4 regions of the Pantoea sp. KPR_PJ genome follow, and region 1 is predicted to be linked to each of the others. Evidence: predicted binding sites of a transcription regulator. Region 1 holds the regulator's gene; each other region holds the start of a gene.

Region 1 (7,487 bases):
TCGGCCGGTTTGCCTTCCAGCGCTTTATTCAGCACGCGGGCATAGGTTTGCGCCAGCTGCTGAGGATCGTCGCCGCGCTCGCGGATCTGACGCTTTTGATCTTCTGAGCAGAGGTAGGCCCAGACGGTATCATCCAGCTGCAGATAGCGGCAGCCCGCCTCATAAAAGGCGTTAATTGCCGTTTTATAGGTTTCAGCCAGATCGTCAAAATAGTCGGCCAGATCGGGATAGACCGTCTCATCAATTACCTTACGGCCACCGCGAAAATGCAGCACGCTCGGGCTGGGAATGGTCATTTTTGGCACCGCGTCGCCCGCAATACTTTTCAGAAAGCGGAAGTGTTCCAGCATCGGATGGTCGCTGAATCCCAGCTTGCCCACCACGCGCACGCCGTGTGCTTTGGTCTGCACGCCGTTAAACTGGATGCCCTGCTCCGCTTCAAACAGCTCAACGCCGTCCAGCCCGCCAAAGAAGTCAAAGTGCCACCATGCGCGACGAAACTCCCCGTCAGTAACAACCTGAAGGCCACTGGCGATCTGTTTGCTCACCACATCGCGAATCGCTTCATCTTCGATGCGGGTCAGCTGAGTCTTATCGATCGCGCCGGCAGCGTACTGCTCGCGTGCGCTTTTAATGGCGGTGGGACGGAGAAAACTGCCGACGGTATCGGCGCGGAACGGGGCAATTTGTGTGGTCATCTCTACTCCTGGCACCCTGGAGACTAATCACCTCAGGGAATAATTTCGCAAAGTTATGTACAGCCATCTGGATGGCTAAACGTCTGAATGCAGAGTGACATGAGTCGGCCCGATGTGCAACAGAAGAAATTTCAGCGATGATGAAAAAAATTCATGATGCCTCCTAGCGAGCGTCAATGGCGGCCAGCGCCTGCTCGCGCTGCGCTGCGGAGAGCGGCAGATAACCCGCCTCGCTTACACGCTGCTGTCCCTGAGGTGAGAGCACCTGATGTAAAAATGCATTTACCAGCGGGGGCAAGGGTTTGCCGGGCGGCTTGTTCACGTAGATAAAGAGCGGGCGCGCCCAGGGATAGCGGCCGCTGCGGATAGAGTCAGCATCGGGCGCAACGGCTCTGCCCTGCCCCTCCGCCACCGACAGCATCTTCACGCCGCTAAGGTGAAAGCCAAAGCTGGCGTAGCCGATGCTGCGCGGGTTGGCGGCAACGGCCTGCACCACCGCGGCTGAGCCGGGAAACTCAGCCACGTCAGCGCGAAAGTCGCCGTTGCACAACGCCTGCTGCTTAAAGAAGCCCCAGGTGCCCGACGCCGAGTTGCGCCCGTAGCGCTGAATCGGTCGCAACGCCCAGTCAGTCTGCTTCCCTCCTACATCGCCCCAGCGCGCGGGCACCTGCGTCGCGCCACACAGGCGCGTCACTGAGAAAATACTATCCAGCTGGCGCGCGTCGATCTGCGTCAGCGGGTTGCGCTGATTTACCACCACCACCAGCGCATCGAGCGCAACCGGCACGGCAAGCGGCGCATAGCCGTAGCGTGCCTGAAAGGTTTGCCGCTCTTCTGCCTGCATCGGGCGGCTCATCGGGCCGAGCTGGGCGGCACCGGCGGCCAGCGCTGTCGGTGCCGTCGAAGAGCCTGACGCCTGCACCTGAAGGTTAACGCCCGGTGCCAGCGTGCTGAAATCCTCGCTCCACAGCATCATTAGCGTGCCCAGCGTGTCAGAACCCACGCTGCTGAGGTTACCGGTGAGCATTTCAGGCGAAGGCGCAGTCGCCAGCACCACGGCGGGCATAAACAGGGAGAGCAACAGCAGCCTGGGGTGCATAAAAAATTCCATTAACGGTTAATGGAGAGCATTCTCCTGCAACCCCGCGCTGGCGATCAACCTTGACGGCAGCGTGAAGCTAAAACAGGTCTCTTTGTCAGGAAGACTGGTGATCTCCAGCCGCGCGTTATGGTGGCTGAGCGCATGCTTGACGATGGCCAGTCCCAGCCCGCTGCCGCCGGTCGCGCGCGAGCGCGCCTTATCGACGCGATAGAAGCGTTCCGTCAGGCGCGGCAGATGCTCAGCAGCGATCCCCGGTCCGTTATCGCAGACGCTAAACTGTGCGCCCTGACGGTTACGAAGCCAGCTGATGTCGATGCGCGTCCCCTCTGGCGTGTGGTTAACGGCGTTATACACCAGGTTGGAGATAGCACTGCGCAGCTGATCATCGTCACCGCGAACTTTAAGGTGGGGATCGGTGTGGAAATGGATCTCGTGTCGCCCGCCGCTCAGCGTCTCCGCTTCGCGCTGAAGCAGGTGCAGCATCATCGGCACATCGACCGTCTCTTTCATATCGATGGCGGGTGCCGCCTCAATGCGTGACAGCGTCAGCAGCTGGCGCACCAGACTGTCCATGCGCCGCGTCTGCTCCTGCATGGTCTGCAACGCCTTACCGCGTGAACGCTCATTCATCACCGAATCGTTCATCATCTCCAGATACCCCTGGAGCACCGTCAGGGGCGTACGCAGCTCATGGCTGACGTTGGCAAAGAAATTACGGCGTGCCCCCTCCAGCTGATGCATCTGCGTGACGTCGCGCGCCACCATCAGCCACTGCCCTTCGCTGTAGGGCATGACGCGGAACTCCATATGGTGCTGGTTATTGAGGATCAGCGTAAGCGGCTTATTGAAATCGCGCTGGCGGATATAGCGGGAAAACTCGGGATAGCGCAGCAGGTTAAGGATGTTCTGCCCGTTATCTTCTGGCCAGCGCAGGCCAAGGTGCTGCTGCGCCAGCCCGTTGCACCAGAAAATGGTGCCTTCTTCGGTGGTCAGCACCACCGCATCGGGCAGGGTTTCGGCACCGCTGCGAAAGCGCTTAATCAGGTTGCCCAGTTCGCGCCGCCGCCGCCGGTTGCGCATCTGCATCTGGTAGAGACCATAAAACAGCGGTTCCCAGCTCGCCCGTCCGGCAGGCGGGGTCATGGTGCGATCCAGCCATAGCCAGTGCGACAGCCGCATTAAATTATGGAAATGCCAGAACATAATGCCGAGCACGCTGGCCAGCAGCAGCCAGGGCAGATAGCCAATAATCAGGCCGATAATCAGCGCGGGCAGGCAGGCCAGCGCCAGCTCAGAGAGTAGCCTCTTCCAGGAGAGTCGTTCCAGCACGGTAAAGACTCCGTTTAATAGCGGGCGGAGAAACGATACCCCGTTCCGCGCACGGTTTGAACCATGCGATCGTGGCCGGAAACTTCCAGCGCCTTGCGCAGGCGACGGATATGAACGTCAACGGTGCGATCCTCAACATAAACATTGGTGCCCCAGACGTGGTTCAGCAGTTGCTCGCGGCTGTAAACGCGCTCCGGGTGGGTCATAAAAAAGTGCAGCAGTTTGTATTCCGTTGGCCCCATCTCCAGCGGCGTTGAATCTGACATCACGCGGTGTGACGACGGATCCAGGCTCAGTCCCTGCATCTCGATCACCTCTTCCACCGCCATCGGCGAAATGCGGCGCATGACCGCCTTGATGCGCGCCATCAGCTCTTTAGGTGAGAACGGCTTGGTAATGTAATCATCCGCGCCCACTTCCAGACCGCGCACGCGATCTTCCTCTTCACCGCGAGCTGTCAGCATCATAACCGGAATATCGCGGGTCAGCGCTTCCCGCTTGAGATGTTTGATAAACTGAATGCCGCTACCGCCCGGCAGCATCCAGTCCAGCAGAATCAGATCTGGCCAGGGTTCGATCAGTTTCCCTATCGCGCTGTCATAATCTTCGGCCTCAATGGGCTGGTAGTCATTCTGCTCCAGAACGAAACACAGCATTTCTCGGATAGGGGCTTCATCTTCCACAACCAAAATGCGCTTAGCCATTGTAACTCCTGCTGATGTAACCACTGTCACCGTTATATGCGGCGTCATTATGCGTCAGATTTATGACACTTTTATGAAAAACATAGCGGCTTAATCAGCGCTTTAATATCGCGGTATGCGCGCAACAGCGGCTTTTTTTGCTTTTGTGGCATAGCCGTTATAATCGTCCGGCAAACCGTTACGGCAGGGAGTTTTATGCGCATCATTCACACCGCGGACTGGCATCTCGGTCAGTTTTTCTATAACAAAAGCCGGGCGGCCGAGCATCAGGCCTTTCTTGACTGGCTGCTGGCGCGCATTGAAGAGCATCAGGTTGATGCCCTGATCGTGGCGGGCGATCTTTTTGATAGCGGCACGCCGCCAAGCTATGCCCGCGAGCTGTTTAACCGGTTCGTCGTGGCGCTACAGCCCACCGGCTGCCAGCTGGTGGTGCTGGCGGGCAACCACGATTCGGTGGCAACGCTTAACGAGTCGCGGGCGCTGCTCGCCTGTCTTAACACGCAGGTTATCACCACGCCGCAGGCGGACCATAACCTGCTGCTGCTCAACACGCGTCAGGGCGAGCCCGGCGCGCTGCTGTGCGCCATCCCCTATCTGCGGCCGCGCGATATTCTGCGTAGCCGCGCGGGCCAGTCAGGACGCGAAAAACAGCTCAGCCTGATGGAGGCGATAGCCGCGCACTACCAGCACAGCGTCGAAGCGGCACGCGCGCATCCGCTGGCGCTACCGGTGATCGCCACCGGCCACCTCACGACCGTCGGCGTCAGCAAAAGCGACTCGGTGCGCGATATTTATATCGGCACGCTGGACGCCTTTCCCGCGTCAGCGTTTCCCGACGTTGACTATGTGGCGCTCGGCCATATCCACCGTGCGCAGCGCGTCGCCAACAGCGATCATATTCGCTACAGCGGCTCGCCCATTCCACTCAGTTTTGATGAGCTGGGCAGTGAAAAAAGCGTATTTCTGCTGGAGCTGGACCGGTCTGGCCTGCGGGCCGTCACGCCGCTACCCGTTCCGCTGTTCCAGCCGATGAAAATGCTAAAAGGCTCGCTGGCGCAGATTGAAGATCAGCTTGCGCCCTTTGCCGCGCACCAGGGTGAAAAAGCAGTCTGGCTCGATATTGAAGTCACCACCCAGGAGTTCCTCAGTGATTTGCAGCGCCGCGTCGAGGCGCTGACCGCCGATCTGCCGGTCGAGGTGCTGCTGCTGCGTCGCAGTCGAGAGCAGCGACAGCACAGCCTGGCGCAGCTAAAAAATGAAACCCTGAGCGAGCTGAAGGTGGAAGAGGTTTTCGCCCGCCGCGTCGCGCTGGCAGAGGATATGGATGAATCGCAGCAGGCACGGCTCAGCGCGCTGTTTCGCGCGACGCTGGCATCCCTCGAGGAGAGCGAATGAAAATCCTGACGCTACGTTTTAAGAACCTCAATGCGCTGAAGGGCGAATGGTTTATCGACTTTCGCACCGAACCCTTTGCCAGCAATGGTCTGTTCGCGATTACCGGCGCGACCGGCGCGGGCAAAACGACCCTGCTCGATGCCATCTGCCTGGCACTCTACCACCAGACGCCGCGTCTCGGCGTTCTGTCGCAGACGCAAAACGGGCTGATGACGCGCGACACTGCGGAATGCCTTGCTGAAGTGGAGTTTGAGATCAAGGGCGAGGCCTGGCGCGCCTTCTGGAGCCAGAACCGCGCACGTGGTGCGGCCGATGGCAAACTCCAGGCACCGCGCGTTGAGCTGGCGCGCTGCGCGGACGACAAGATTTTTGCCGACAAGGTCAACGACAAGCTCAGGCTGATTGAGTCGCTGTCGGGACTCGACTTCGAGCGCTTTACCCGCTCCATGATGCTGTCGCAGGGGCAGTTTGCCGCCTTTCTCAACGCGAAGCCCGGCGAACGTGCCGAGCTGCTGGAAGAGCTGACCGGCACTGAAATTTACGGTCAAATTTCGGTGGCGATTTATGAGCAGCACAAGACGGCACGGCAGGCGCTGGAAAATCTGCGCAGCCGTGCCGGGACAATGGCGCTTCTCGATTCCGAGGCGCGTGCCGCGCTGCAACAGCAGCTGACCGCGCTAACCGAAGCGGAGCAGGTACTTACTCAGCAGAGTGAACAACTGCGCCACCAGCATCAGTGGCTAAACCAGGCCGCGCAGCTGGAGAGCGATATTCAGGCCGCGCAAACAGCGCTTGAGGCGGCGGAGCAGGCGTGGACCGCCGCCGAGACAGATCGTCAGCGCCTGGCGCGCAGCGAGCCGGCAGAAAAGCTACGCGACAAGCTGCAGCAGCGTGACGGCCTGCTGCAGCAACAGCAACAGCTGCAGCAGGCGCAACAGCAGCTCAGTGCGCAGCGCCAGGTGGCTGAGCAGCAGATGCAGAGCGCCCGGCAGCATCGGGATAAGGCACAGGCCGCACGCGAGGCTGCACTGCGCCAGCAGCAACAGCAGGAAACGCTGCTGACAGAGCAGATCATCCCGCTGGATCAGCAGATTGCCGCGCTGCATGCGCAGTCGGTCCAGCAGCAGCGCGAAGCTGACCAGCAGCAGCAGAGCCTGAGGCAGAGCCAGATCGCGCAACAAAATGAGGTAGCGCAGCGCGACGAGCTATACGCCACGCTGGCAGAACAGCAGCAATGGCGCGCGGCACAGGGCACTCTGCCGCAGTGGGGAGCGTCGCTGGCGCTGTGGCAGGAGCGCTTTGCCCAGCTCGCACAGCAGGAAAGCGTGCTGGAGAGCCTCAACGCGCAGCAACGTCAGCAGCAGCAGGCGCTGATCCGGCAGCAGGCGGAGATCGCCAGGCTCACTCAGCAGGCAGAGCCGCTCAGCCAGGCGGAGCGCCGCGCGGCCAGCGCGCTTCAGGCAGCGGAGCAGGCGCTCGCCGGGCTGGAGCAGGCACATCCGGCGCAGACATTACAGGCGCATCTGGCCAGATTTGAGGCGAGCCGTCCACTGCGCCAGCAGCTGGCGGTCCTCGCTTCGCAGTGGGCACCGCTGCAACAACAGCTTACCGCAAAGCAGCAGCGCCTCGCCGCGCTGGAAACATCGCGTCAGCAGGATGAAGAAGCGCTCAATACGCTGCGTACCACCTTTGCGCGGGAAAAGAGCGCGCTGGCGGACATCAGCAAGATCTGCGAACTGGAGCAGCATATCGCTGATCTTTCAGCCTATCGCGCCCGTCTTGAGCCAGAGCAGCCCTGCCCGCTCTGCGGCTCCTGCCAGCATCCGGCGGTAGAGCGCTATGCCACGCTGGAGCTAAGTGACAATCAGCGGCGGCGAGCGGAGCAGGAGCAGCGGGTGGAGGCACTGCGCGAACAGGGAATTAAGAAAGGCGAAGCCGTTAAGCTGGCGAAGGCTGAAGAGCAGCGGCTGCGCGATGAGCTGGCGGCTGAAAACCAGCAAATCGACAGAGTAAATCAGCAGTGGCAAGCGTTACAGAGTGAGTTATCACTTACATTTTCTGCTGGTGACAGCGCTGCGCTCGACGCCTGGCAACAGCAGCAGAGTCGTGAAGAGCAGTCGCTTCAGCAGCTTGCCCGCCAGCAGGAAGCTGCCGCTCGCCTGCGCCAGCAGGTAAAAGATGAATACCTGCAACATCAGCAGGCGCTCCAGCAGCATCAGCAGCAGCATCTGCTGGCCCAGCAAACACTTACTAACCTGC
Region 2 (7,487 bases), on a different contig from region 1:
GAGCCGCCGGGTAACCGTCTGCGCGTCGCTCTGACCGGTCTGACCATGGCGGAAAAATTCCGTGATGAAGGCCGTGACGTTCTGCTGTTCATCGATAACATCTATCGCTATACCCTGGCCGGTACGGAAGTTTCCGCACTGCTGGGCCGTATGCCGTCTGCGGTAGGTTATCAGCCGACGCTGGCTGAAGAGATGGGTGTATTGCAGGAGCGTATTACCTCCACCAAGACAGGTTCAATCACCTCTGTACAGGCCGTTTACGTTCCTGCGGATGACTTGACTGACCCGTCTCCGGCGACCACCTTCGCCCACCTGGACTCAACCGTTACCCTGAGCCGTCAGATCGCTTCTCTGGGTATCTACCCGGCCGTTGACCCGCTGGACTCAACCAGCCGTCAGCTGGATCCGCTGATTGTTGGCCAGGAGCACTATGACGTTGCGCGTGGCGTGCAGTCTCTGCTGCAGCGTTACCAGGAACTGAAAGACATCATCGCCATCCTGGGTATGGACGAGCTGTCTGAAGACGACAAACTGCTGGTGGCTCGCGCACGTAAGATTCAGCGCTTCCTGTCTCAGCCGTTCTTCGTTGCAGAAGTCTTCACTGGTGCGCCAGGCAAATACGTTACGCTGAAAGACACCATCCGTGGCTTTAAAGGTATTATGGACGGCGAGTTCGACCATCTGCCAGAGCAGGCTTTCTACATGGTCGGCCCGATCGAAGAAGCCGTGGAAAAAGCGAAGAAACTGTAATAACGGTTTCCCGGGAGAACAGATATGGCTATGACTTATCACCTGGACGTCGTCAGCGCAGAGAAACAGCTGTTCTCTGGTCTGGTGCAGAAAATTCAGGTGTCAGGTAGCGAAGGTGAACTGGGTATTTTCCCGGGTCACGCCCCGCTGCTGACTGCCATTAAGCCTGGAATGATCCGTATCGTGAAACAGCACGGCGAAGAGGAGTATATTTACCTCTCTGGCGGCGTGCTGGAAGTGCAGCCGGGCAGCACCACCGTTCTGGCCGATACCGCCATCCGCGGTACCGACCTTGACGAAGCGCTGGCTCTGGAAGCAAAACGCAAAGCAGAAGAGCATATGAACAGCAGCCACGGCGACGTGGACTACGCTCAGGCCTCTGCAGAGCTGGCGAAAGCCATTGCTAAACTGCGCGTGATCGAGCTGACCAAAAAAGCGATGTAATCAGGCTTTATGCGTCACGAAATGCCAGCCCACAGGGCTGGCATTTTTTTTATCTGCGCATGGATACCAGAGCGCGCCTAATTTCGACCTGAGAAAAATGTAGTAATCTCAGGGGTAAACCGTTTAACTTTCGCATGTCAAAAACAGTGTCAGGATGGTTATGACTAACAGCGCAATGAGCGTGGTGATCCTTGCTGCCGGCAAGGGAACCCGCATGTACTCCGATCTGCCCAAAGTTCTGCACACGCTTGCAGGTAAACCCATGGTCCAGCACGTAATCGACGCCGCAACCGGCCTCGGTGCGCAGCATATTCATCTGGTGTATGGCCACGGTGGTGACCAGCTGAAGGCCACGTTGACCGAACCGTCGCTTAACTGGGTATTGCAGGCGGAACAGTTGGGAACCGGTCACGCAATGCAGCAGGCTGCTCCCGCGTTCGCTGACGATGAAGAGATCCTGATGCTCTACGGCGATGTGCCGCTTATCTCCCAGCAAACGCTACAGCGCCTGCGCGAAGCCAGACCACAGGGCGGCATTGGCCTGTTGACGGTAGTGCTGGACGATCCCACGGGCTACGGGCGCATCGTGCGTGAGAATGACACCATTACTGGCATTGTTGAGCAGAAAGACGCCAGCCCTGAACAGCTGAAAATAGCGGAAATTAATACCGGCATTCTGATCGCCAACGGCGGCGACCTGAAGCGCTGGCTGGCGCAGCTAACCAATAACAACGCCCAGGGCGAATACTACATCACCGATATCATTGCGCTGGCGCACCAGGAAGGGCGACAGATTAACGCGGTGCATCCGGCGCGCGCCAGCGAAACCGACGGCGTTAATAATCGTCTTCAGCTGGCGACGCTGGAACGCGTCTATCAGCGCGAACAGGCCGAAAACCTGCTGCTGGCAGGTGTTATGCTGCGCGATCCGGCGCGCTTCGATCTGCGCGGGACGCTCAGCCACGGCCGTGATGTTGAAATCGATACCAATGTGATTATTGAAGGCAACGTCACGCTGGGCAACCGCGTTAAAATTGGCGCAGGCTGCATCATTAAGAACAGCATCATTGGCGATGACTGTGAAATTAGCCCCTATTCGGTGATCGAGCAGGCAAATCTTGCCGCTGACTGTACCGTTGGCCCCTTCGCGCGTCTGCGTCCCGGCAGCGAGCTGGCGCAGGCCGCTCACGTTGGCAACTTTGTTGAGATGAAAAAGGCGACGCTGGGCAAAGGCTCTAAGGCCGGGCATCTGAGTTATCTTGGCGACGCGGAGATTGGTGCGAACGTCAACATCGGCGCGGGTACCATTACCTGCAACTACGACGGCGCGAACAAATCAAAAACCCTTATCGGCGATAATGTCTTTGTCGGCTCCGATACCCAGCTGGTGGCGCCGGTCAGCGTGGCAGCAGGCGCAACAATTGCAGCGGGCACCACGGTGATGAAAGATGTGACTGAGGCGGCGCTGGTTTATAACCGCAAAGATCAGAACAGCAAAGCAGACTGGCAGCGTCCGGTAAAAAAAGCGTAATTTTACGGCCAGCCAGGTGCTGGCCGTTGCAGTAACACAATAATAATCCCCACTCTCTACAAGGCTCGGGGAGCCCGGCAAAGCCGGTTATCAGGTTGTATGGCAACGCAAGATGGCCGAAAGCCATCAGGTCAGGAATAACATTTATGTGTGGAATTGTAGGTGCAGTAGCACAACGCGATATCGCAGAGATTCTGCTGGAAGGTCTGCGTCGTCTTGAGTATCGCGGATACGATTCGGCCGGTCTGGCCGTGGTCGATCGTCAGGGCCACGTGACGCGTCTGCGTCGCGTTGGCAAAGTACAGATGCTGGCGGAGGCCGCTGAGCAGCAGCCGCTGATTGGCGGCACGGGTATTGCGCACACGCGCTGGGCAACGCACGGTGAACCGTCGGAAGCCAACGCGCACCCGCACGTCTCAGAGCAGATTATCGTGGTGCATAACGGCATCATTGAAAACCACGAGCCACTGCGTGAAGTGCTGATCGCCCGGGGTTATCGCTTTACCTCTGAGACCGATACCGAAGTGGTCGCACATCTGGTGCACTGGGAGCAGAAACAGGGCGGCTCGCTGCGCGACGTCGTGCTGCGCGTCATTCCTCAGCTGCGCGGTGCCTATGGCATGGTCATTATGGACAGCCGCGATCCGTCGCTGCTGGTGGCCGCACGTTCCGGTAGCCCCCTGGTGATTGGCCGTGGCGTCGGTGAGAATTTTATTGCTTCCGATCAGCTGGCGCTGCTGCCGGTCACGCGTCGCTTTATCTATCTGGAAGAGGGCGATATTGCTGAAGTCAGCCGCCGTGACGTTACCATCGTCGATCGCGAAGGCAATAAAGTGCAGCGCGCTGAGATTGAATCCAGCGTGCAGTATGACGCGGGCGACAAGGGCGTTTACCGCCACTATATGCAGAAAGAGATCTATGAACAGCCGATGGCGATCAAAAACACCCTGACCGGTCGTTTCAGCCATGGTGAAGTCGATCTCAGCGAACTGGGTCCGGGTGCCGAAACGCTGCTGAGCCAGGTCGAACATATCCAGATTATTGCCTGTGGCACCTCCTATAACTCAGGCATGGTTGCCCGTTACTGGTTCGAATCACTGGCAAACATCCCCTGCGATGTCGAAATCGCCTCTGAATTCCGCTATCGCAAATCGGCGGTGCGCAAAAACAGCCTGCTGATCACGCTGTCGCAATCTGGCGAAACCGCTGATACGCTGGCGGCGCTGCGCCTGACCAAAGAGCTGGGTTACCTCGGTTCACTGGCGATCTGTAACGTGGCCGGTTCTTCACTGGTGCGCGAGTCAGATCTGGCGCTGATGACCAAAGCCGGGACTGAAATCGGCGTCGCGTCCACCAAAGCGTTTACCACACAGCTGACCGTGCTGCTGATGCTGGTGGCGAAGCTGGGTCGACTGCGGGGAATGTCAGCCGACATTGAGCACGAGATTGTGCATGGCCTACAGGCGCTGCCGAGCCGCATCGAGCAGATGCTGGCACAGGACAAACGCATTGAGCTGCTGGCGGAGGATTTCTCCGATAAGCACCACGCGCTGTTCCTCGGACGCGGCGACCAATACCCGATCGCCCTGGAAGGGGCTCTGAAGCTGAAAGAGATCTCCTACATTCACGCCGAAGCCTATGCTGCTGGCGAGCTGAAGCATGGCCCGCTGGCGCTGATTGACGCTGATATGCCGGTTATCGTTGTGGCACCGAACAACGAGCTGCTGGAGAAGCTGAAATCAAATATTGAAGAGGTACGTGCGCGCGGCGGCTTGCTGTATGTATTTGCCGATCAGGATGCGGGCTTCAGCGACAGCGACGGCATGAAGATTATTTCTCTGCCGCATGTAGAAGAGGTCATTGCACCGATCTTCTATACCGTGCCGTTACAGCTGCTCTCTTACCATGTCGCGCTGATTAAAGGCACTGACGTTGATCAGCCACGAAACCTGGCGAAGTCGGTAACGGTCGAGTAACAGCATAGCGTCACAGTTAACGAATAACAGACCCGGTGAATTTGCCGGGTTTTTTATTATCTCTCCCGCCCGTCATGCCTTTTCGCTACTTTTTCACTCTGCGCTTTGTCATAAATCTGTCACATTTTCTACATTTCACTGTCATCAAACTGTCCTATTTTCCCTCCAGCAGCAATCACTGACTCCGACTACAACGGCTTCAAGCCTGAAATAAACTCCCCTGGAGGGAATATGACACTGATGCGTAGCACCGTAGCCCGAATCCTTACCGCCACGCTCGCCGTAAGCGCGGTTTCTGCCTTTGCAGCGACCGATTTGACGGGCGCGGGCGGGACTTTCCCGGCACCGGTTTATGCCAAGTGGGCAGCAGAATATCAGCAAGCTACCGGTAGCAAAATCAACTACCAGGGCATTGGCTCATCGGGCGGCGTGAAGCAGATTATTGCGAAAACCGTGGATTTCGGTGCGTCAGATGCGCCGATGAAAGAGGAAGACCTGCAGAAAAACGGTCTGTTTCAGTTCCCGACAGTGATCGGTGGCGTCGTACTGGCCGTCAACATTCCGGGCGTAAAATCAGGCGAGCTGACGCTCGACGGCAAAACCGTGGGTGACATCTACCTGGGCAACATCAAAAAGTGGAACGATGCCGCCATCACTAAGCTGAACCCTGGCGTAAAACTGCCTGACAGCAATATCAACGTGGTGCGTCGCGCTGACGGCTCCGGCACTTCATTCGTCTTCACCAGCTACCTGGCGAAAGTGAACGAAGAGTGGAACAGCAAAATCGGCAAAGGCAATACGGTTAACTGGCCGACCGGTCTGGGCGGTAAAGGCAACGATGGCGTGGCGGCCTTTGTTCAGCGTCTGCCGGGCTCAATTGGTTACGTGGAATACGCTTACGCCAAACAGAACAACCTGACCTATACCAAACTGGTTGATGCTGACGGTAAGCCGGTAGCACCGAGCGAAACCAGCTTCTCCAACGCGGCGAAAGGCGCAGACTGGAGCAAATCCTTTGCCCAGGACCTGACGTTCCAGAAAGGCAATGATGCGTGGCCAATCACCTCCACCACTTTCATTCTGATTTACAAGGATCAGGCTAACGCTGAGAAAGGCAGTGAAGTGCTGAAGTTCTTCGACTGGGCCTATAAAAACGGCAGCAAAACGGCCACCAGCCTGGATTATGCCACGCTGCCAGACAGCGTGACTGCACAGATCCGCGAGGCGTGGAAAGCCAGCATCAAGGACAGCTCAGGCAAAGCGCTATACCAGTAACGAAAAACCGGGCCGGACAGATGTCCGGCCAGATCGACGGGTGACTGGCGGTCGCTCTACAACCTTCTGAGAATGAAACTTCTATGGCTGCAACGAAGCCGGCATTCAAAGCTCCGGGTAAGCAAGGTGACATGATTTTCGGCGCGCTGGTTAAGCTGGCAGCGCTGATTGTGCTGTTGCTGTTGGGGGGCATTATCGTTTCCCTGATCTTCTCCTCCTGGCCGAGCATCCAGAAATTTGGTTTCTCCTTCCTGTGGTCGAAAACCTGGGATGCGCCAAATGAAGAGTTTGGTGCGCTGGTGCCGATTTACGGCACGCTCGTGACCTCACTGATTGCGTTAATCATTGCTGTGCCGGTGAGCTTCGGCATCGCGCTGTTTCTGACCGAGCTGGCCCCGGGCTGGCTGCGTCGTCCGCTCGGCACCGCGATTGAGCTACTGGCGGCGATCCCCAGCATCGTGTACGGCATGTGGGGCCTGTTTATCTTCGCACCGCTGTTTGCTGAATATTTTCAGACGCCGGTGGGGAACGTGATGTCAGCTATCCCGTTTGTCGGGGCACTCTTCTCTGGTCCTGCGTTTGGTATCGGTATCCTCGCGGCAGGTGTGATCCTGGCAATTATGATCATCCCCTACATTGCGTCGGTGATGCGTGACGTGTTCGAGCAGACGCCAGTCATGATGAAAGAGTCGGCCTACGGTATTGGCTGCACCACATGGGAAGTGATCTGGCGCATCGTGCTGCCGTTTACCAAAAACGGCGTGATTGGCGGCGTGATGCTGGGCCTGGGACGTGCGCTGGGCGAAACCATGGCGGTGACCTTTATTATCGGCAACACCTACCAGCTCGACAGCGCCTCGCTGTTTATGCCGGGCAACAGCATTACCTCTGCACTGGCGAATGAGTTTGCTGAAGCCGAGTCGGGCGTCCACGTTGCCGCGCTGATGGAGCTGGGGCTGATCCTGTTTGTCATCACCTTTATCGTGCTGGCGATCTCCAGGCTGATGATCCTGCGCCTGTCCAAAAATGAAGGAGCGCGCTCATGACGACCATTGAATTACAGGCACGCGCCGAACTGGATGCGTCACGCCGTAAAATGCAGTCCTGGCGCAGCACCAAAAACAAAATTGCCCTGACGCTGTCGCTGCTGACAATGGCCTTTGGCCTGTTCTGGCTGGTGTGGATCCTCTTTACCACCGTTACGCGCGGCATTGACGGGCTGAGCTGGTCGCTGTTTACCGAATCGACCCCTCCGCCTAATACGGCTGGCGGCGGACTGGCTAACGCCCTGGCGGGTAGCGGGTTGCTGATCTTCTGGTCCACGGTTGTCGGTACGCCGCTGGGTATTCTGGCTGGCGTCTACCTGGCGGAATATGGCCGTAAATCAGCGCTGGCCGAAGTGATTCGCTTCATTAATGACATTCTGCTCTCGGCACCGTCGATTGTGGTTGGGCTGTTTGTCTACACCATTGTGGTGGCGCAGATGCAGCACTTTTCCGGCTGGGCGGGCG
Region 3 (7,487 bases), on a different contig from region 1:
AAGAATAAGAAGTGACGCAAAAGCCAGCACAATGCGCTGGAGAAAGGCACAAAAAGCCTGCGGAACAACCAGATGATTATGCTATTTCGGGCAGTCATTTCCCAATGTGTCAGTTGATTTACAGAAGAAACTTCCTGTTTAATAACCTGAAAAATAAAGCCTTATTACCAAAAAAAACCAGAAAAGCACGCTAAATCGTTCATAACACGTCGGTTTTCATCTTTATCTGGTTCGCAAAGCAAACCACAAATCACAGACACAACAAGATGGGGAAGTCCGCATGAAAATGAGTAAAGGCCGCGCATTACTGGCGGGTTGCGTTGCGCTGGCAATGAGCCATGCCGCTCTGGCGGCCGATATTAAAGTTGCGATTGTCGGTGCCGTAACGGGTCCGGTGGCACAGTATGGCGATATGCAGTTCACCGGTGCTGCACAGGCGATTAAGGATATTAATGCTAAAGGCGGAGTGAACGGCAATAAGCTGGTTGGCGTGGAGTATGACGACGCCTGCGATCCGAAACAGGCCGTGGCGGTCGCGAACAAGGTCGTCAATGACGGCATTAAATACGTTATCGGCCATCTTTGCTCCTCTTCGACGCAGCCTGCGTCCGACATCTACAACGATGAAGGCGTGCTGATGATTACCCCGGCTGCCACCGCGCCAGAGCTGACCGCACGCGGTTATGAAACCATTATGCGTACTACTGGCCTGGACTCCGATCAGGGGCCAACGGCGGCCAACTATATTCTTGACCAGATTAAACCCAAGCGTATCGCTGTCGTGCACGATAAGCAGCAGTACGGTCAGGGGCTGGCAGAATCGGTGCAAAAAACGCTGAAGGCCAAAGGCGGCAACGTGGTGCTGTTTGAAGGCATCACCGCAGGCGATAAAGACTTCTCCACACTGATCGCGCGCCTGAAGAAAGAGAACGTGGACTTCGTTTATTACGGTGGCTACTACCCGGAAATGGGCCAGATCCTGCGCCAGGCGAAAGCGGCTGGCCTGAACGCCGGCTTTATGGGTCCGGAAGGCGTGGGTAACGCGTCACTCTCCAATATCGCAGGCGATGCCTCCGAAGGAATCTTTGTTACGCTGCCGAAGCGTTATGACCAGCTGCCAGAGAACAAGGCAATCGTCGACGCGATTAAAACCAATACCGCGCAAAACCGTAAAGATCCGACCGGTCCGTTCGTCTGGACCACCTATGCGGCTATCCAGTCGCTGGCGGCCGGCATTGAGCGCAGCAAAAGCGACGAGCCGGAAGAGATTGCTAAAAACCTGAAGGCTGGCGAGCCGGTTCCGACAGTCATGGGCAACCTGAGCTGGGACCAGAAAGGCGACCTGAAGGGCTTCGAATTCGGCGTGTTTAAATGGCACAAAGACGGTTCTTCTACTGCGGTTAAGTAATCGTCCCATCGGCAGACAAATCCCTTGCCGCTGTGGCAGGGGATTTTCCCGTTCTTATGCAGGTCCTCACTATGTCCGAGCAAGTTCTTTATTTTATTCAGCAGATGCTTAACGGGGTCACTCTCGGCAGCACCTATGCGCTGATCGCCATCGGTTACACCATGGTTTACGGCATTATCGGCATGATCAACTTCGCCCACGGCGAGGTCTATATGATCGGCAGCTATGTTTCCTTTATCGTGATTGCCGCCCTGATGATGATGGGCATCGACACCGGCTGGCTGATGATAGCCGCAGGCTTTGTCATGGCGATTTTGATCTCCAGCGCCTACGGCTGGAGCATTGAGCGCGTCGCCTATAAGCCAGTACGCGCCTCAAAGCGCCTGATTGCGCTGATCTCTGCCATCGGGATGTCAATCTTCCTGCAAAACTACGTCAGCCTGACGCAGGGGTCACGCGATCTGGCGCTACCGAGCCTGATTACCGGTCAGTGGACGCTGGGCCAGAGCAACGGTTTTGCTGCTACCGTTTCCACCATGCAGATTGTGATCTGGCTAGTGACCTTCCTGGCGATGCTGGCACTGACGCTGTTTATCCGCTACTCGCGTATGGGCCGCGCCTGTCGCGCCTGCGCCGAAGATCTGAAGATGGCGAGCCTGCTCGGCATCAACACTGACCGCGTGATTTCGCTTACCTTTGTGATTGGTGCCGCGATGGCGGCGGTGGCGGGCGTGCTGCTCGGCCAGTTCTACGGTTCGATTAACCCCTTTATCGGCTTTATGGCCGGGATGAAAGCCTTTACCGCAGCGGTGCTGGGCGGCATCGGCAGTATTCCCGGTGCGATGATTGGCGGTCTGGTGCTCGGCATTGCTGAAGCGCTGACATCGGCCTACCTCAGCACCGAATACAAAGATGTGGTCTCCTTTGCGCTGCTGATCGTGGTGCTGCTGGTTATGCCAACCGGTATCCTCGGCCGTCCGGAGGTAGAAAAAGTATGAAATCCTCCTTTATCAATGCGCTGCTCTCCTCTGTGATGCTGCTGGTGCTGGCCAGCTTCTTTATGGGCATGCGGCTGGGGCTTGATGGCACGCGGCTGGTGGTGCAAAGCGCGGGCGAGGTGCGCTGGAACTGGATTTTTGCCGGCTGCGCGGTGGTTTTCCTTTTTCAGCTACTGCGCCCGTTCTGGCAGCGTGGACTGAAAAAAATCTCGGGTCCGGCGCTGGTGCTGCCCGGCATTGATGGCTCTACGCCAAAGCAGAAGCTGTTTATGCTGGCGCTGATCGTTGTAGCCGTGGCATGGCCCTTCTTTGTTTCGCGCGGCGCGGTGGATATCGCCACCCTGACGCTGATTTACGTCATGCTGGGCCTGGGGCTGAACGTGGTGGTGGGTCTTTCCGGCCTGCTTGTCCTGGGCTACGGCGGCTTCTACGCGATCGGTGCCTATACTTTTGCACTGCTGAACCACTACTTCGGCCTCGGCTTCTGGGAGTGTCTGCCGCTGGCAGGGATGGTGGCGGCTCTGTTCGGTTTGCTGCTCGGCTTTCCGGTGCTGCGTCTGCGCGGCGACTATCTGGCCATTGTGACGCTCGGCTTCGGCGAAATCGTACGTATTCTGCTGCTGAACAATACCGCCATTACCGGCGGACCTAACGGTATCGCGCAAATTCCCAAACCCTCGCTGTTTGGCCTGGAGTTTGGCCGCAAAGTGTCAGAAGGCGGCTGGAGCACTTTCCATGAATTTTTTGGTATCAAATATGACCCCAGCGACCGTGTGATATTCCTCTATCTGGTAGCACTACTGCTGGTGGCATTGACGCTGTTTGTCATTAACCGCTTGCTGCGCATGCCGCTTGGTCGCGCGTGGGAAGCGCTGCGCGAAGATGAAATTGCCTGCCGCTCGCTCGGGCTGAGTCCGACGCGCATCAAGCTGACCGCGTTTACCATCAGCGCCGCGTTTGCTGGTTTTGCGGGGACGCTGTTTGCTGCGCGTCAGGGCTTTGTCAGTCCGGAATCCTTTACCTTTGTAGAATCAGCCTTTGTGCTGGCGATTGTCGTGCTGGGCGGTATGGGGTCACAGTTCGCCGTTATTCTCGCCGCTATCCTGCTGGTGGTATCGCGCGAGCTGATGCGTGACCTGAATGAGTACAGCATGCTGGTACTGGGTGGCCTGATGGTGCTGATGATGATCTGGCGTCCGCAGGGGCTGCTGCCGATGAAGCGTCCGCACCTGAAACTGAAGCAGAAACAAGGAGAGCAGGCATGAGTCAGCCTTTATTAGCCGTTGAAGGTTTGATGATGCGCTTTGGCGGCCTGCTGGCGGTCAACAACGTGGCGCTGGAGCTGCGTCCGCAGGAGATCGTCTCCCTGATTGGACCAAACGGGGCAGGGAAGACCACCGTCTTTAACTGCCTGACCGGTTTCTACAAGCCTACTGGCGGCACTATCAAGCTGCGCGATCAGCACCTGGAAGGCTTGCCTGGCCAGAAGATTGCGCGCATGGGCGTGGTGCGAACCTTTCAGCATGTGCGTCTGTTCCGTGAGATGACGGTCATTGAGAACCTGCTGGTCGCACAGCATCAGCACCTGAAAAGCGGCGTGTTTTCTGGCCTGTTCAAAACGCCGGCGTTCCGTCGCGGTGAGAGCGAGGCGCTGGACCGCGCCGCCACCTGGCTGGATCGCATCGGGCTGCTCGATCTTGCCAACCGTCAGGCAGGCAATCTGGCCTACGGCCAGCAGCGTCGCCTGGAGATTGCCCGCTGCATGGTGACGCGTCCGGAGATCCTGATGCTGGACGAACCGGCGGCCGGTCTTAACCCAAAAGAGACGCACGAGCTGGATGAGCTGATTGCCGAGCTGCGCGGCGAGCACAAGGTGTCGGTGCTGCTGATTGAACATGATATGAAACTGGTCATGGGCATTTCTGATCGTATCTACGTCGTCAACCAGGGGACGCCGCTGGCTAATGGCACGCCGGAAGAGGTGCGTAACAATCCGGATGTGATCCGAGCCTATTTAGGAGAGGCGTAACATGGCAAACCCGATGTTATCCGTTAACAACGTCAGCGCGCACTACGGCAAGATCCAGGCGCTGCACAACGTCAGTCTGCATATCAATCAGGGTGAGATCGTTACCCTGATTGGTGCCAACGGCGCGGGGAAAACCACGCTGCTCGGTACGCTGTGCGGCGAGCCGCGTGCAACCCACGGCAGCATTACCTTTGATGGCAAGAGCATCACCGACTGGCAAACCGCGCGCATTATGCGCGAGGCCATCGCCATCGTGCCGGAAGGACGCCGCGTCTTTTCGCGCATGACGGTGGAAGAAAATCTGGCGATGGGCGGCTTTTTTGCCAGTCGTCAGGCATATCAGACGCGCATCGCACGCGTCTATGAACTCTTTCCGCGTCTGGCGGAGCGTAAAATCCAGCGCGCGGGCACCATGTCTGGTGGCGAGCAGCAGATGCTGGCGATCGGTCGCGCGCTGATGAGTCAGCCGCGCCTGCTGCTGCTGGATGAGCCGTCGCTGGGGCTGGCACCGATCATTATTCAGCAGATCTTCGACACCATCGAGCAGCTGCGTAAAGAGGGAATGACGATCTTTCTGGTCGAGCAGAATGCTAACCAGGCGCTGAAGCTGGCGGATCGCGGCTATGTGCTGGAGAACGGGCATGTGGTGCTCGAAGATACCGGTGAGGCCTTGCTTTCCAACGAAGCCGTCCGCAGCGCTTATTTGGGGGCTTAGGCCTGGCTTACTTGCCATTTCGGCAGCGGGCAGTGCTCGCATTCCTCACGTACTTTAGTACGCTCCGGATGCTGCGCGCTGGCCGTTGTCGAACTGGCTGCGCCGCCGACGGCCTTCAGCGTTGAATAAGGCCTGGCTGCGCCGCTTCTGCTAAAACTCCCTTCATCTTGCCGTCATCCGGCTGTCATGTTGCTGTTATTAATCCGTCATTTTCCCGTGTCATGTTACTTCGCGAACAAAAAATGCGTGATACCGCGCGTATCTACCTGCACAGGAAAATGCTATGTCCGTGTTTAAGACACAAAGTAGACTGATGAGTGTGGTTCTGGGCCTGGCCATCAGCGGCAACGCGCTGGCCGCCACGGAAATTCCTTTCTGGCACTCAATGGAGGGCGAGTTAGGCAAAGAAGTTGACTCTCTGGCGCAACGTTTTAACCAGGCGCACCCCGACTATAAAATTGTGCCGACCTACAAAGGTAACTACGAACAGAGCCTCGCGGCAGGCATCGCAGCGGTGCGTACCGGCAAGGCACCGGTTATTTTGCAGGTTTATGAAGTCGGCACCGCCACGATGATGGCTTCGAAGGCGATCGTGCCGGTGCATCAGGTCTTTCAGGACGCTGGCATTCCCTTCGATGAAAAACAGTTCGTGCCGACCGTGGCGGGCTACTACAGCGACGCCAGCGGCCATCTTATTTCTCAGCCGTTTAACAGCTCCACCCCGGTGCTCTACTACAACAAAGACGCCTTTAAAAAAGCGGGCCTGAACCCCGACCAGCCGCCGAAAACCTGGCAGGCGCTGGCAAAAGACGCCGACGCGCTGCGGAAAGCGGGCCTGACCTGCGGCTACGCCAGCGGCTGGCAGGGCTGGATCCAGATCGAAAACTTCAGCGCCTGGCACGCCTTGCCGGTCGCCAGCAAAAACAATGGCTTCGACGGTACTGACGCGGAGCTGGTGTTCAACAAGCCGGTGCAGGTGCGCCATATCCAGATGCTGGAGGCGATGAACAAGAAAGGCGACTTCACCTACTTTGGCCGTAAAGACGAATCCACCGCCAAGTTCTATAACGGCGACTGCGGCATCACCACCGCCTCTTCGGGTTCGCTGGCGGATATCAGACACTACGCCAGATTTAACTTCGGCGTCGGTATGATGCCCTATGACGAAAGCGTGCCGAACGCGCCGCAGAACGCCATTATCGGCGGTGCCAGCCTGTGGGTGATGAAAGGCAAAGATGCCAATACCTACAAGGGCGCTGCGGAGTTTATGCAGTTTCTGGCGCAGCCGGATATTGCCGCCGAATGGCACCAGAAAACCGGCTACCTGCCGATTACCACTGCCGCTTACGAGCTGAGCAAACAGCAGGGCTTCTACGACAAGAACCCTGGCGCAGATATCGCCACGCGTCAGATGCTGAACAAAGATCCGCTGCCGTTCACCAAAGGCATGCGTCTGGGCAACATGCCGCAGATCCGCACCATCGTTGACGAAGAGCTGGAAGGCGTCTGGACCGGCAAGCAGTCGCCGCAGGCCGCGCTGGATAGCGCGGTGAAACGCGGCAACGCACTGCTGCGCCGCTTTGAACAGCAGGTGAAATAACCTGTGACATTAAAAGGGCCGGCGCGTGCCGGCCCTGTTCTCTTTCTCAGACAGAGTACGCTATGTCTTCATTTCGCCCGGTGTTTCGCACCAGTTTGTTGCCCTATCTGCTGGTGCTGCCGCAACTGCTGATTACCGTCATCTTTTTCCTCTGGCCTGCGGGCGAAGCCCTGTGGTATTCGCTACAGAACCTCGATCCGTTCGGTATCTCCAGCACTTTTGTCGGCCTGGACAATTTCACGCGCCTGTTTCAGGACAGCGACTACCTTGACACCTTCTGGACCACCATCGTGTTCAGCACGCTGGTCACGGTGTGCGGCATGGTGCTGTCGCTGCTGCTGGCGGCGCTGGTGGATTACGTTATCCGGTTGCGCAAGCTCTATCAGACGCTGCTGCTGCTGCCCTACGCGGTGGCGCCGGTGGTCGCAGCGGTGCTGTGGATGTTTCTGTTTAATCCCGGCCTCGGCCTGATTAGCCATTTTCTTAACCAGCTTGGCTACGGCTGGAACTACGCGCAGAACAGCGGTCAGGCGATGTTCCTGATTGTGGTGGCTTCGATCTGGCAGCAGATGAGCTACAACTTTTTATTCTTTTTCGCCGCATTGCAGTCAATTCCGAAATCGCTGGTAGAAGCGGCGGCGATCGACGGCGCTGGCCCGGTGCGGCGCTTCCTTAATCTCTCGCTGCCGCTGATTACGCCGGTGAGCTTTTTCCTGCTGGTGGTCAACCTGATCTAC
Region 4 (7,487 bases), on a different contig from region 1:
GATCAGCGCCAGATGCCAGACGCGCCCCTGACGCAGCGCGTCGCGCAGCCGTGCGGTAGATTTTTGTTGCTCCTCGCGCTCCAGCTGCTGCTGCAGCGCGGCTTTCTCGTCCCCGTTGAGGAAGCGCGCCTGTGCCGGGCTGTTATCAAGCCAGGCAAAGGTAAACAGCCCGGCGGCCACCGCCATTAGCCCTTCAATCATAAACATCCAGAACCAGCCCGGATGGCCGAGAAAGCCGTGCATCTCCAGCAGCGCGCCAGACAGCGGGGAGCCAAAGGTCAGCGCCAGTGGCGCACCCATATAGAACAGCCCCATCACGCTGGCGCGCTGCTGCTGGGGAAACCACTGTGAGGTGAGATAGATCATACCGGGGAAAAAGCCCGCCTCCGCCGCGCCAAGCAGGGTGCGCACCAGCAGAAATTTGGCTTCGGTATCGGCAAACGCCATTGCGGCGGAGAGAAAGCCCCACAGCAGGGTAGTGGAGCCGATCCAGCTGCGCGCGCCAAAGCGGCGCATCAGCAGGTTGGCGGGCACCCCGAACAGCGCATAGACCACAAAAAAGATGCCTGCCCCCAGCGCATAGGCCTCATTGCTCAGGCCAGTGTCGAGCTGGTAGGCCTCTTTTGCGAAGCCGATATTGGCGCGATCGAGAAACGCCAGCACGTAGAGCATCAGCATAAAAGGGATCAGGCGGGCGCGGTTTTTGCGTACCGCATGTTGCACAAGGCTGTTCATCACATTGACCCTCACAGTGGCGTCACAAAGCAGGCCGCGTTGCAGCCTGCGTCATCAGTGGGTATAGGGGCGTTTCAGGCCGTCGCGGTTCAGCTCAACCCCGAAGCCGGGCTTGTCGAGTGCCGACTTATGCAGGCGGCCACGCGTCGGCACCGGTTCGTCGATCAGCAGCGGATCGAACTGCGGGCGCAGGGTGCTACAGTCCGGACTGGTCATCAGAAACTCGCTGAACGGGCTGTTGGTAAAGGTGATCACCGCGTGGTGGGAGTAGACCGACGAGCCGTGCGGCACCACCAGCTGCCCGCGTGATTTCGCCAGCGCGGCGATCTCAACCAGCGTGGTCAGCCCGCCGCACCAGCCCACGTCTGGCTGCAATATATCGATGCCGGTGTCGGCCAGCGTGCGGAATGAGCTGAGCGTGCCGTGGTGCTCACCGCTGGAGATCAGCATGCCCGGCGGGGCCTGGCGTTTCAGCTGCGCATAGCCTTCATACTGCTGCGGCGGCAGAGACTCTTCCAGCCACTTAAGATTGTAGGGAGCGCAGGCGTGCGCCAGCTTAGTGGCGAAGTTCACGTCCTGACTCATCCAGCAGTCGAGCATTAGCCAGAAGTCGGGGCCGCACGCCTCACGATAGTGAGCGATGCGCGCCGCCTCTTTACGGATGCCTTCATCACCGTCGTGCGGGCCCCACTGCACCGCCATCTTGCCGCCGATAAAACCCATCTCCTGGGCCAGATCGGGACGCGCGCCGGTGGCGTAAAATTGCAGCTCGTCACGCACCGCCCCGCCCAGCAGCTGATAGACCGGCAGCTGCGTCACCTTGCCAAACAGATCCCACAGCGCCAGGTCAACGCAGGAGAGGGTATTCATTACAACGCCGCCGGAACCCGCGTAAAACAGGGTCGCGTTCATCATCTGGTCGTGGATCAGCCTGATATCGCTGACGCAGCGTCCCTCCAGAAAGCGGTTCAGGTGCTTCTCCACGATAAAGCAGCCCATTTCACCGCCGGTGGAGATGGCAAAGCCGGTCTGGCCGTTATCCGCTTCTATCTCCACCACCAGCGTGCCCAGCACGTTGATGCCAAACGACTGACGCGACTGCTCATAGGCTTTGTACTTGCTCATTGGCGTGGCGATATGATCGTCGATCCAGTGGCCTCCGGGCTGATCGTGATAGTCAGCGCCAGCGGCGGCTTTTTCTGCGGTTGCGCCACCGGTGAACCAGGCGCGGACGGTTTTGATTTTTGGCAGGGACATAGCGTTCTCCAGGTTAACAGGCAAAAGATTCCGCCGGGCTGCGCCAGCCCAGGGCATAAGAGATGTCACGCGCGCAGGCGATCGCCTGGCCCGCCAGATAGTCGCGGTTATCGTCGTCGATTTGCAGCCGCGTCCCTACCAGCGAAATAGCGGCGACCAGCTGGCGGCGCGCGTCGAAGATCGGGGCGGCAACGCAGCGCACGTCGGGATAATCTTCGCCGTTGTCAACACTCCAGCCCTGGCGGCGAATACGCGCCAGCTCGGTGACCAGCTCATCGGCGCTGCGGATCGAAGTGGGGGTGACGGCAACAAAGCGCAGCTGGCTGATAATGCGCGCCTGCTCGTCGGCAGGCTGCCAGGCCAGCAGACACTTACCGATGCCGGAGCGGTGCAGCGACAGGCTTTTGCCCTCGTGCGAGCGCACGCTGATGGTGGCGGGGGATTCAAGCTTCAGGATGTAGCAGGCGTGACCACCGTCGAGAATGCCGAGATGACACAGCAGGTTGCTCTCCTGCATCAGGCGCGTCAGACGCGGGCGAGCAATCTCGCGGAGATCCATTTTCTCCAGCGCGTGTCCGGCGAACTCCACCAGACGCGTCCACAGGCGATAGTGGTCATGACGATCCACCGTGATAAGGCGCTGCTTCTTTAGCTCGGCCAGCAGCAGATAGGCACTGCTTTTCGGCAGGCGCAGGCCGTCGATAATGTCGGCTGCGCTGCACGGCCCCTGCCGGGCGATAAAGTCGAGGATAGCGATGCCGCGTGTGAGCGCGGGTACAGGCGTTATTTCCAGCATGCTGGACTCCAGTCTGAAGGTCTGGAAGCAGTGTTGTGAAATCAGCGGTGCGTAAACGTGAGCCGCGTCAAATAAGGCAGGTCAGAGCCGACGGGGCTGGCGCGGGGTGCGCAGAGTGTGAGATGCCGCGCGTTGCCGGTACAGCGGGCTGGACGCCCGCGCTTTTTCTGTGCCGTGGGTGTTTTGCCCGGCGGCAACGTGGCATTCTGCTGAGATACCCCACTCAAGGAGGCGCAATGTCACACATTACCAATGAATATGGACAGCCCGTTGGTCAGCCGTTACCGGACTGGCAGCCGCGACCGCTGCCGCAGCGGGAAGTGCTTGAGGGCCGCTACTGCCGGCTGGAGCCGCTCAGCGTGGCGCAGCACGGCGAGGCGCTGTTTGCCGCCTACGCGCTGGCAAAAGATGGCCGCGACTGGACCTATCTGTTTGCCGGACCGTTCAGCGACTATGCCGCATTTCAGCACTATGCGCAGCAGATGGAGAGCAGCCGCGATCCACTGCATTTTGCCGTGGTTGAGGTGGCAACCGGACGAGCGCTGGGCACCCTGGCGCTGATGCGCATTGAACCCCAACATGGCGTCATTGAGGTCGGGCATGTGACGTTCTCTCCCTTGCTGAAGCAAACGCGCATCGCCACCGAAGCACACTACCTGCTGATGCGCTACGCCTTTGAGCAGCTTGGCTATCGACGCTACGAATGGAAATGTGACAGCCTGAATGCGCCCTCACGCCGCGCCGCGGCACGGCTGGGTTTCCAGTATGAGGGCGAGTTTCGCCAGGCGATTGTTTATCGCGGCCGCACGCGCGATACCAGCTGGTTCTCAATAATTGACAGGGAATGGCCGCTGGTGAAACAGGGATTTGAGCGCTGGCTGGCGGCAGAAAATTTCGGTATCGACGGCCAGCAGCGAGACAGGCTGGAAACACTGCGCCAGCGGCCCTGAGCTGAGACGCAGGGCCGCTTCTGCCTTAACTTTGCGGCACGATCTGGATATCGACCATGCCGATGCCCAGTCGTCGCGGAGCCTGGCCGGTAATATTGTCCAGGCTGCTCTGCTGCGGCTCCGGCGGAGCAATGTTGAGCGTATGGCTGCCGTTGGGATTGGTGAAGTGGAGCGTGGTGGTCGAGAGCGCCTCGCCCAGCGTCAGCATCTGCTGCTGATCGCCGACGCGCACCGGAATCGGGCGGTGCGCGTTGGCCCCAAAGGCGCGCGCGGTGATCACCAGGTCAAAACGGGCGGGCAGCGGATCGACATATTCGATGCTGACCTCAGGGGCGAGGTTGGCGTTCGACCAGCGGCCCCAGTTCTCCCAGCGTGAGATACCGCTAAAGCGTTTCACGCTGCCCGGCGCGCCCGGCACGGCGAACAGAAAGCGATCGGCATCGTAGCGAATATCGTTATCTTCGATGCGGATCATCTGCTGATTGCGCTGATATTGCTCGCTGCTCAGCACGCTTTGCGGAAACTGCACCTGACCTTTCCACTGCGGCTTATCGATGCGCGTCACGCTCGGCTGACCGCCGAGCTGTCCCATTGCCAGACAGAGATCGGTAGAGAGCGCCAGTTCCGGCTTCCACAGCCGCGCCATGCGGAAGCAGCGATCCACCCAGACAAACTTCTCACCGGCGGTAAAATCGGCCAGCTGATAGCGCAGCGGCGCGGAGTATTCCCCTTCCGGCAGCGGCTCAACGTGGCTTTCGTTAACGCGGAACAGAATCGGCAGGCGGAAGGTGGCCCCGGAGAAGCTGAAGCTATTTTTCGCCTGATCGATAACGAAACGATCGAGCTTTTTCGGGAAGTTCCACAGCTGAATGATATCCGCTTTCCAGCGGCCAATGTGGTTCTGAAAATCGTCGAACTGGCCTGCCAGCGTTGCACCGGCCAGGCTGCTGCGGCCCAGACCGATCGCCTTGTCGCCGCCGAGTATATCGAGCACCGTCGCGCCGTTATCCAGCGTGCTGCGTGGCTGATCGATCACCTCAGCCTGCGGGCGATCGCCACGGATCACCATAAAGAGATCGCGGCGCGGCTGTTTGATCAGGTAGGAATGCGCCGTGTTGTTCATCGCCAGGTGATCGGAGGTCACCACGATCACCGTGTTTTTGAACCACGGCGATGCTTTGATGCGGGCAATCAGCCGGGCAATATGCTCCTGCGAACAGGCGACCGCGCTAAAAGACTGATTGGGTTTGCCCTCGTAGCTGTAGCTTCTACGCTGACAGCTGCGCGAGATAAAGCCGTCGGGATGATGGGTGTCGACGGTCAGCGCAAAGAGAGCAAAGCGTTTTTGCTGGCGCGACAGCGCCTCATACTTTTCGAACACCTCATCCATCACGGTGTCATCGTAGTAACCCCAGTTATTGCGGTAGCCAGCATCGGCAACGCGATCTTTCAGCTCCTGCGAGCCGTACATATTGTCGGGATCAAAACCGTGCGATTTTAAAAAGATATCTTTGCCGGCGAAGCGCAGATCTGCGCCCTGAATAAACCAGTTCTCATAGCCGGAATTTTTCAGAATATCGCCAAGACAGATATTTTGCGGATAGAAACTGGAGAGCGCGGCAGAGGCGTTGCCGTCGAAAGGGGCAAACAGCGGAATGCCGCACTGCGAGGCCACCATGCCCGCGATGGTGTAGTCAGTGCCCGGCAGCTGCACGGTGTTGCTGAAGTCGATACTCTGTGCCTTTTCGCGGCCCAGCTCTGGCGTCAGGCCGGGGAACACCTGGTCGTCAAAGTAGGTGCGCTCCAGGCTTTCACCGTAGATATAGACCAGGTTGAGCTGCGGGCTGTCGATGCGCTTTTGCGGCACTTTGTAATAGCTGTCGAAGTCAGAATCCGCCAGTTGGGTATGCGAGGCGACCAGGCTGGCAACCTGGCGAAACGCGGGGGTGGTCTGCACCGATCCGGCGGCGCAGGCGACCGCCAGCAGACTCCAGCCAAGATGATGTGGCCGCTCATGGCGGCGTAAGAGCCAGCTCAGCAGGCAGACCAGCAGAAACAGGACTAAAATCAGGCCGATCGCAGGCACGACATATTTACTGACGCCCGCTCCGGTCAGGCTGTTAGTCAGGGTATAAAGCACCGCATCGTTGATGCCGTCGCCGGTAAAATAGTTGCTGGCGTAGAGCGTGGCATTAAGTACCACGAACAGCATCAGCAAGAGCAAGATCAGGGAAAACCAGATTTTATTTCGCCCGGCTTTACAGGCGTAAACAGCGATAGCGGCCAGAAATAGCCCTGTCGAAATAAATTCGGACAACGTCAGATCCTCTTTTGAAATGAATCAGCGCTTCCTGCGCGGCCCGCGTTAAGCGTGGAGTAACTGGCGTCAATCTATAATGGCTGTCATAACGCTGCAACCTGCGGCGCCCGAATTGTGCAGTGGATAATCTTTCAGAAATAAAGTGCAGACGAGAGGCGGGGGACCCTCGTCTGGATCAGGGGAAAAATGCGTTAAATCAAAGCCAACCGGCAGGAGAGGCGACTAAAGCCGCCCGGTAAGATACTGGGCCTCGCCGTCGGCAAAGCTCCAGTCACCTTTTTCATTGGTGATAAAGCTGATCATCAAATCCTTGCCCTCTACGCCGCTGCTTTCTCGCAGTTCACGCGCCAGCTCTGCCATAAAAAGTTGCTTCTGCTCCGTGCTGCGCGGGCTGGTATAGACGCGCACCATTACCAGATTATCGCTGCGGCTAAAGCCCAGGCCGGTATCCTGAAACACCATCTGGTAAGCCTTGTTTTCGTGAACAATCTGGTAGCGATCGCGCGCAGGTACCTTAAAAGCCGTCAGAACCGCACGGTGCGCGGCATCCAGCAGCGTACGCATTTCAGATTCCGAACGGCCCTGTATCACGTCAAATTGCAGCAAAGGCATCACTATCTCTCCTCTTGAACGACACTTTTACGTATGCTGATGCCCTTATCCTGACCGTTCTGCGGGCAAAGAAAAAGCGCGCTCGCTGAACTGATTATTCACCATAGTGAACAATTAACGATGCAAGAGATCAAAACGGATGCGCTCTGGATCCATCTGCACTGGCTGCTGGTGCTGGCGGAGCAGGGCAGTTTTACCCGCGCTGCAGAACGGCTTGAGGTCAGTAAGGCGGCGATGAGCCAGAAAATTAAAGCGCTGGAGCAGGCCGCAGGCGTGGCGCTGGTACAGCGCACCACGCGCAGCGTCAGGCTAACGTCGGCAGGTGAAAAGCTGGTGGAGGAGCTGCGTGAACCCTTTACACGCATTGCGCAGGGCTTCTTCAGCGTGCGCGATGCCGCCGGTCCGGTGCGCGGCCTGGTACGCATCAGCGCACCGGTGGCGTTTGCGCGTCAGCAGCTGATCCCTGTGGTTGGCGATTTTTTGCGGACCTATCCGCAGATTCGCCTGCAGCTTGACGTAACGGATCGCCTCGTGTCGCTTGGCAGCGAAGGCTTCGATCTGGCGATACGCCACAGCGATACGCTGCCGGAAACCCACGTTGCGCTGCCGCTGTGCGATACGCGCACGCTGCTGGTCGCTTCACCGGCTTATCTGGCCGCGCAGGGGGCACCGCAGACGCCGCAGGAGCTGGTGCAGCACAACTGCCTGTATTATCCGCGCGGCGTCGAATCTCCCTACTGGACTTTCGCCAGCGTGACGCAGGAAGAGCGGGTGCGGGTGCGTATTCAGGGAAGCTTCGCCACCAATAACAGCGAGT

What was found. Region 1 encodes PhoB, which activates phosphate uptake and scavenging genes when phosphate is short. Its sites were predicted from a motif close to CTGTCATAAAACTGNCNNAT; they were not measured.
Region 2: pstS (phosphate ABC transporter substrate-binding protein PstS) is a predicted target of PhoB. The motif match lies at 4,807-4,826, and genes of this name have one in related genera.
Region 3: ugpB (sn-glycerol-3-phosphate ABC transporter substrate-binding protein UgpB) is a predicted target of PhoB. The motif match lies at 5,343-5,362, and genes of this name have one in related genera.
Region 4: opgB (phosphatidylglycerol--membrane-oligosaccharide glycerophosphotransferase) is a predicted target of PhoB. The motif match lies at 6,139-6,158, and genes of this name have one in related genera.

What each region holds. Positions count from the first base shown of each region.
Region 1 is NZ_JABMIK010000003.1:162,273-169,759, reverse strand. It holds gene HP564_RS09245 (cobalamin-independent methionine synthase II family protein) at 1-698, opposite strand, end outside; gene HP564_RS09240 (PstS family phosphate ABC transporter substrate-binding protein) at 862-1,797, opposite strand; gene phoR (phosphate regulon sensor histidine kinase PhoR) at 1,816-3,129, opposite strand; gene phoB (phosphate response regulator transcription factor PhoB) at 3,144-3,833, opposite strand; gene sbcD (exonuclease subunit SbcD) at 4,029-5,228, shown strand; gene HP564_RS09220 (SbcC/MukB-like Walker B domain-containing protein) at 5,225-7,487, shown strand, end outside.
Region 2 is NZ_JABMIK010000011.1:85,300-92,786, reverse strand. It holds gene atpD (F0F1 ATP synthase subunit beta) at 1-750, shown strand, start outside; gene HP564_RS18795 (F0F1 ATP synthase subunit epsilon) at 775-1,194, shown strand; gene glmU (bifunctional UDP-N-acetylglucosamine diphosphorylase/glucosamine-1-phosphate N-acetyltransferase GlmU) at 1,355-2,725, shown strand; gene glmS (glutamine--fructose-6-phosphate transaminase (isomerizing)) at 2,872-4,701, shown strand; gene pstS (phosphate ABC transporter substrate-binding protein PstS) at 4,933-5,976, shown strand; gene pstC (phosphate ABC transporter permease PstC) at 6,060-7,022, shown strand; gene pstA (phosphate ABC transporter permease PstA) at 7,019-7,487, shown strand, end outside.
Region 3 is NZ_JABMIK010000007.1:133,424-140,910, forward strand. It holds gene HP564_RS15365 (branched-chain amino acid ABC transporter substrate-binding protein) at 281-1,408, shown strand; gene livH (high-affinity branched-chain amino acid ABC transporter permease LivH) at 1,480-2,406, shown strand; gene HP564_RS15375 (high-affinity branched-chain amino acid ABC transporter permease LivM) at 2,403-3,671, shown strand; gene livG (high-affinity branched-chain amino acid ABC transporter ATP-binding protein LivG) at 3,668-4,435, shown strand; gene livF (high-affinity branched-chain amino acid ABC transporter ATP-binding protein LivF) at 4,437-5,150, shown strand; gene ugpB (sn-glycerol-3-phosphate ABC transporter substrate-binding protein UgpB) at 5,434-6,750, shown strand; gene ugpA (sn-glycerol-3-phosphate ABC transporter permease UgpA) at 6,813-7,487, shown strand, end outside.
Region 4 is NZ_JABMIK010000004.1:337,284-344,770, forward strand. It holds gene HP564_RS12105 (MFS transporter) at 1-735, opposite strand, end outside; gene rhmD (L-rhamnonate dehydratase) at 790-1,992, opposite strand; gene HP564_RS12115 (IclR family transcriptional regulator) at 2,006-2,788, opposite strand; gene HP564_RS12120 (GNAT family N-acetyltransferase) at 3,025-3,738, shown strand; gene opgB (phosphatidylglycerol--membrane-oligosaccharide glycerophosphotransferase) at 3,764-6,055, opposite strand; gene HP564_RS12130 (tautomerase family protein) at 6,281-6,670, opposite strand; gene HP564_RS12135 (LysR family transcriptional regulator) at 6,791-7,487, shown strand, end outside.